2 regions of the Pyruvatibacter mobilis genome follow, and region 2 is predicted to be linked to the other one. Evidence: predicted binding sites of a transcription regulator. Region 2 holds the regulator's gene; the other holds the start of a gene.
What was found. Region 2 encodes HrcA, which represses chaperone genes, less so after heat shock. Its sites were predicted from a motif close to GTTAGCACTCNCNNNNNGNGAGTGCTAAC; they were not measured.

Region 1: HG718_RS10575 (co-chaperone GroES) is a predicted target of HrcA. The motif match lies at 2,264-2,292, and genes of this name have one in related genera.

What each region holds. Positions count from the first base shown of each region.
Region 1 covers NZ_CP051630.1:2,266,401-2,269,809, reverse strand. The annotation lists gene groL (chaperonin GroEL) at 71-1,723, opposite strand; gene HG718_RS10575 (co-chaperone GroES) at 1,857-2,162, opposite strand; gene HG718_RS10570 (glyoxalase superfamily protein) at 2,398-2,769, shown strand; gene HG718_RS10565 (hypothetical protein) at 2,780-3,409, opposite strand, start outside.
Region 2 covers NZ_CP051630.1:2,878,246-2,881,654, reverse strand. The annotation lists gene HG718_RS13350 (DUF3047 domain-containing protein) at 1-542, shown strand, start outside; partial or broken gene grpE (nucleotide exchange factor GrpE) at 648-1,319, opposite strand; gene hrcA (heat-inducible transcriptional repressor HrcA) at 1,489-2,577, opposite strand; gene rph (ribonuclease PH) at 2,892-3,409, shown strand, end outside.

The DNA.
Region 1 (3,409 bases), 610 kb from region 2:
GGGCGGCTCCGCGAAGAGCCGCCCTTTCCGTATGTCGCTTGGGCTTGGGTAAGCCCGGGCGAGCGGATGATTACATCATGCCGCCCATACCGCCCATGCCGCCCATGTCCGGCATTGCCGGGGCGCCGCCGCCGTTCTTCTCCGGCTTGTCGGCAACCATGGCTTCGGTGGTGATCAAAAGACCGGCCACAGAAGCGGCATCCTGCAGAGCCGTGCGCACGACCTTCACCGGGTCGATCACGCCCATCTCGACGAGATTGCCATACTCTTCGGTCTGCGCGTTGAAGCCGAAGCCCACGCCCTTGCCTTCGAGCACCTTGCCCACAACGATCGAGCCTTCAACGCCGGAGTTCTCCGCGATCTGACGGATCGGGGCCTGGATGGCACGCAGAACGATCTTCACACCGGCCTGCTGGTCGGCATTCTCGGCGTTCTCCAGAACGGCATTCACAGCCTTGGTCGTGGAGAGCAGGGCCGTACCACCGCCCGGCACGATGCCTTCTTCAACGGCAGCGCGGGTGGCGTTCAGCGCGTCATCGACGCGGTCCTTGCGCTCTTTCACTTCCACTTCCGTGGCACCGCCAACGCGCAGCACGGCAACACCGCCGGCAAGCTTGGCGAGACGCTCCTGGAGCTTCTCACGGTCGTAGTCAGAGGTGGTCTCTTCGATCTGCTTGCGGATCTGCGAGACGCGGGCCTCGATGTCGGCCTTCTTGCCAACGCCATCGACGATCGTCGTGTCATCCTTGGTAATGCGCACGCGCTTGGCGGTGCCCAGCATGTCGAGGGTGACGTTTTCGAGCTTGATGCCGAGGTCTTCGGAGATGACCTGGCCGCCCGTGAGGATGGCGATGTCTTCCAGCATCGCCTTGCGGCGGTCGCCGAAGCCCGGTGCCTTCACGGCGGCAATCTTCAGGCCGCCACGCAGCTTGTTGACCACGAGGGTGGCCAGCGCTTCGCCTTCGATGTCCTCGGCGATGATCAGCAGCGGACGCGACGACTGCACGACGCTTTCCAGGATCGGCAGCATGGACTGCAGGTTGGAGAGCTTCTTCTCGTGCAGCAGGATGTACGGATCGTCGAGTTCCGTGATCATCTTGTCGGCGTTGGTGATGAAGTACGGCGACAGGTAGCCGCGGTCGAACTGCATGCCTTCGACGACTTCCAGCTCGGTCTCGAGAGACTTGGCTTCCTCGACCGTGATCACGCCCTCATTGCCGACCTTCTGCATGGCCTGCGCGATGAGATCGCCGATTTCCTTCTCGCCATTGGCGGAGATGGTGCCGACCTGTGCGATTTCCTCGGAGCCCTTCACCTTCTTGGCGCGCTTCTTGAGGTCAGCAACCGCAGCCGCTGCCGCAAGGTCGATGCCGCGCTTCAGGTCCATCGGGTTCATGCCGGCGGCAACGGCCTTGGCGCCTTCGCGCACGATGGCCTGGGCCAGCACGGTGGCGGTGGTGGTGCCGTCACCGGCTTCGTCATTGGTGCGCGAGGCAACTTCGCGAACCATCTGCGCGCCCATGTTCTCGAACTTGTCTTCCAGTTCGATTTCCTTGGCCACAGACACACCGTCCTTCGTGGTGCGCGGCGCGCCGAAGGACTTGTCGATCACGACGTTGCGGCCCTTCGGGCCCAGCGTCACCTTCACGGCATTGGCCAGCGTGTCGACGCCCTTGAGCATCTTTTCGCGGGCGTCGGTACCGAATTTGACTTCTTTAGCCATGGTATTCCCTTACCTCTGTTGAGCCGGACGGCGCTTGGTGAAAAGCGGCGCGAACCCGGCATTGGTTGGTTTCGTGTGAATGGAAAGCGGTCAGAAAAAAAGCCGCGCCGGAGAGGAAGCCTCTCGCGCAGCCTTACTTCTTGCCCTTCTTGCCTTCGATCACGCCGAGAATGTCGCTCTCTTTCATGATGAGCAGATCCTCGCCGTCGATCTTCACTTCCGTGCCGGACCACTTGCCGAACAGCACACGGTCGCCGGCCTTCACGTCGAGCGCGACCACCTTGCCGCTGTCGTCACGGGCACCCGGACCAGCAGACACAACTTCGCCTTCGGACGGCTTTTCCTTGGCAGTGTCGGGAATGATGATCCCGCCGGCGGTCTTCGCATCTTCTTCGAGCCGGCGGACGACAACGCGGTCGTGCAGGGGACGAAAACCCATGAGCTCTCTCCTCTAAAAGGACATGCCCTGCCACGGGGCAGGACGAAAAAATCCAATGATTTCAGGTTCTTGGTGGCCAGATCGCGCCGGTCCACCCGCCCGTTAGCACTCCCTGAGGGTGAGTGCTAACAAACGCGCGTCGGAAATAGGGAGTCTGCCGGGGCCTGTCAACAGGTCGTGATGGGCTAAACTGCTCAAAAGACTCCTGTTTTTTACCTGCGCCCGGAGCCGAGCCATGGCCATCGCCTTCACTGCCGCCATCCCCATCCTGCGCATCTTCGATGAGGACCTGGCCCGCCGCTTCTATGGCGACTATCTCGGCCTTGAGGTGGATTGGGAGCACCGCTTCGAGCCCGGCCTGCCGCTCTACATGCAGATGTCGCGCGCGGGCCTCGTCCTGCACCTCACCGGCCACCATGGGGATACGACCCCCGGCTCAACCGTCTATGTGCAGATGGAAGACATCGCGGCCTTCCACGCCGAACTGCGCCAGCGGGACGGGATCGGCAATCTGCGTCCGGGCCTTGAGGATGCCCCCTGGGGCGGCAAGCTGGTGGAAGTGACGGACCCCTTCGGCAATCGCCTGCGCTTTGCAGGCGACGCCTGAGGGCAGGGCCCTATTCAGCCGCCACCGGATATTGACCAGTGCCCGCCATGGCAGGTGCAGCCGCTGCGCGCGTGTCACCTCCCGTCGGGGAGGCCACACCACGGGCCCGATGGCCTATCTGGGCGCGGGCCGGGTCGAACTGGTCGAGCAGCGCGAAGTTGAACAGCAGCAGGCCGACAAATTCGGCAGTCTCCTCGACGGTAACCGCCAGCACATAGAACGTGCTGGCGCGCAGGCCTGAATAATCAAGCCACCCGCCGACCATTTCCATCCCCAGCGCACCGCCCACGAAAATGATGCCGCTCAGCACAAGCCGTCCGCTCAGGCGCGGCGGCAGCTGCCGCAGCAGCGGCAGGATCAGAAGGCCAAAGCCACCAAGGCACAGCACCGCGGGCACGACCCACGCATAAAAGAAAATCCCGCCGAACCCGAATGCCGCTTTCAGCGGTTCAATCACGCCTTCATGGAAGCTCGCAGCCTCGTCCATCGAGAGGAAGAAGAAGGCAACGGCAAGCAGCGCCCAGAGCTGCCACATCCGGTCACGGGCAGCTTTCGCTTCCGCACCCAGGCGATAGAGCACCATCGCAGCCACCAGCATGAGAGACGAACTCCACCACGCCGGCACGCTGTTTTCGCTGTC
Region 2 (3,409 bases):
CGTCTGGTGCGAGTGATGGGACTGGTGTGGCCGGTGCGGCTGGCGGGGAAGGCCATGCCTGCATCCACTGCCACACGGATCAGAATGTCGGCATTCTGCAGAAGGAAACGCCCTTTGCGCTGACGCCCGACACGGAAATCAGCTGGGACTGGAAAGTGGATGCCATCCCCTCCGCCCTGCCGGAGGATACGGCGGCCAGCCACGACTACATCTCGATTGCGGTGGAGTTCGAGAACGGCCGCGACATCACCTATTACTGGAGCCGTGAACTGCCGGTGGGCACCGCCTATTGGTGCCCGCTGCCCACCTGGAAGGACCGCGAGTTCCATGTGGTGATCCGTTCAGGCGAGCAGGATCTGAAGACCTGGCTATCCGAGCGCCGCAATCTGCACGCGGATTATGCTCGCTATATGGGCGAGCCGCCGGAACGCATCGTCCGCGTCTGGTTCATCGCCAACAGCCTGTTCCAGCGCATCCCCGGCACAGCCGACTTCCGCAACATAACGCTTGCGAATGCCGGGGAGCGTCTTCAGGTGCTGTAGGGCTCAGGCCTTGGTGTCGATGGTGGCGCCGGGATTGGGCTTGCCACCGTCGCTTGCACCGCCACCCGAGCTGTCGCCCGTGCCGCCTTCGGTGCCGCCGGCTTCGCCATTTGCCTCGGAAGCGGATGCGGCGTCAGCAGCGGGCGCTGCGGCGGCGGCCGGGCCGCCCTTGGAGACGCCGACCATGGCCGGGCGCAGCAGGCGGTCGCCGATGATGTAGCCGGTGGCGACCACTTCCATCACCGTGCCGGAGGGCTTGGAGGGGTCCGGCACCTCGAACATGGCCTGGTGCAGATTGGGGTCGAATTTTTCCCCATGCGGGTTGATCGGCTTCACCCCGTGGCGCTCCATCACCGAGAGGAATTCCCGCTCGGTCATTTCAACGCCCTCGATGAGATTGCGGACAGGCTCGGGTACGCCCTGGCGGTCCTCGTCCGACAGGGTGTCGATGGCGCGGCGCATGTTGTCGCCCACCGAGAGGATGTCGCGGGCAAAGCTCGTCATGGCGTATTTGCCCGCATCCTGCTTGTCGCGTTCAGCGCGCTTGCGGGTGTTCTCCGCATCCGCCACCGCGCGCAGCAGACGGTCCTTGAGGTCGGCCACTTCGGCTTCCAGCTCGGCAATGCGGGCCTCGGGGCCTGTGGCCGCGTCGGTGACCTCTCCCGCATCGGCGCCATCGGCCGGTGCGTCCCAGGGAGTGCCCTCGGCAGCAGCGTCCTGCGCGGCACCCTCGTCAGCGGGGGTTTCGGGCTGGGCCTGGTCTTTCGGATCACTCATTTGAACATCACCATGCAAAAGATCGGGAAGGGGCGGAGGCAGCCTGCCTGATGGCGGCGCCTCCGGTCTGCGCCGCTTGTACGCCAGCGGCAGGCGGCTGTGAACCATTTAGGCAGCCCTGTTCCGCACGCAACCCGTGCGCCGGGAGGCAGCGGACGGACATGTTGCGTTAGCTGACGAGCTGGGTCACCAGCCGGGCCGTGTAATCCACCATGGGTATGACGCGGGCATAATTGAGGCGCGTGGGGCCGACAACGCCAAGGACGCCGACAATCTGGTTGTCCGCATTGGTGTAGGGCGAGACGATGACCGAGGAGCCCGACAGCGAGAACAACTTGGTTTCCGAGCCGATGAAGATGCGCACGCCGTCGGCGTTCTCTGCCAGCGACAGCAGCTCCAGCAGTTCCTGCTTGGTTTCAAGGTCGTCGAACAGCCGCCGCACCCGTTCAAGGTCCTCCAGCGCCTGCACATCCTCCAGCAGATTGCCGCGCCCGCGCACGATCAGCGACCGGCCGGCAGCTCCGCTCCCGGTCCCGGCGGAGGTCTTCCCCTGCCCGGTCCCCGACCACACCGCAAGGCCTGCCTCGACGATCTGCGTGGTGAGTTCATCAAGCTCCGCCTTGCGGGCGGCGATTTCCTCGCGCACCTGGCGCTGCGCGTCGCTGAAGCTTTTTCCCTTGAGGCGCGCATTGAGGTAGTTGGCGGCGATGGTCAGCGAGGAGACCGGCATGTCCGGCGGCGTGTCGATGATGCGGTTTTCCACCATGCCGTCCTCAAAGACGACGACGGCCAGCGTCCGCCCCGGCGACACCGGCACGAATTCAAGCTGCTTCAGCCGTGCCTCGCGCTTCGGTGCCACCACGAGGCCTGCGCAATGGGACAGGCCGGAGAGCGTCTGCGACACATGGGCGAGCGCGTCGTCCACCGGCTGGTTGGAGCCCGACAGCTGCGCCTCGATGCCCGCCCGCTCTTCCTCGGTGAGATCGCCCACCTGCAGCAGCGCGTCGACGAACAGCCGCAGGCCGGCTTCCGTCGGCATGCGCCCGGCGGAGGTGTGCGGCGAGGTCAGCAGGCCCAGCTCCTCCAGATCCGCCATCACATTGCGGATCGAGGCCGGCGACAGGGAGACCGTCGCCGCTTTGGACAGGGTCCGCGACCCCACCGGGTCGCCGGTCTCAAGATAGGTTTCCACCAGCTGCCGGAACACGTCCCGAGACCGCTGGTTCAGTTCCAGCAATGTGTTGGGGCCATCAGCCATGCGTGGTGCCGTCTCCGAAACGAAAACCGGTTGCCCGCAGCCGGAAGGGCCCGGGCGGGGCGGAAAGGCGGCGCGGTTTCGCGCCATGCGGGAATCTAGGAACGCCCGGCGCTCCCGTCAATTTGGCCGGCGCGAGAGCAGCCCGGGAGACCGGGGACAGATCATCTCTTGCAGGCGCTGGCGCACGCGGATAGGAAGTCAGCCGAACCCCGACACAGGCGGCGATATATATCGGGATATATTTCCGACACGAGACATATATCCGAAATATATGTTGCGCCGCACATAAGCGTCCCAACCGAATTGGAGTGTCCATGCGCCCGTCCGGCCGCCGTCCCGATCAGATGCGTTCCGTTTCCTTCGAACCCGGCTTTTCCAAGCACGCCGAAGGCTCCTGCCTGGTCCGGTTCGGCGACACCCATGTGCTGGTGACCGCCAGCCTCGAGGAGCGCGTGCCGCCCTTCCTGCGCAATTCCGGCCGCGGCTGGGTGACCGCCGAATACGGCATGCTGCCGCGCGCCACCGGCGACCGCATGCGCCGCGAGGCGTCCGCCGGCAAGCAGTCCGGCCGCACCCAGGAAATCCAGCGCCTCATCGGCCGCTCCCTGCGGGCGGTGGTGGATCTCGGCGCCATGGGCGAGCGCCAGGTCTCCGTCGACTGCGACGTGATCCAGGCCGATGGCGGCACCCGCACCGCCTCGATCACCGGCGCCTGGGTGGCGCTGCACCAGTGCTTCTCCTGGATGAAGGAGCGCGACATGATCAAGGAGATCCCCCTGCGCGACCACGTCGCCGCGATCTCCTGCGGCATCTATAACGGCACCCCGGTTGC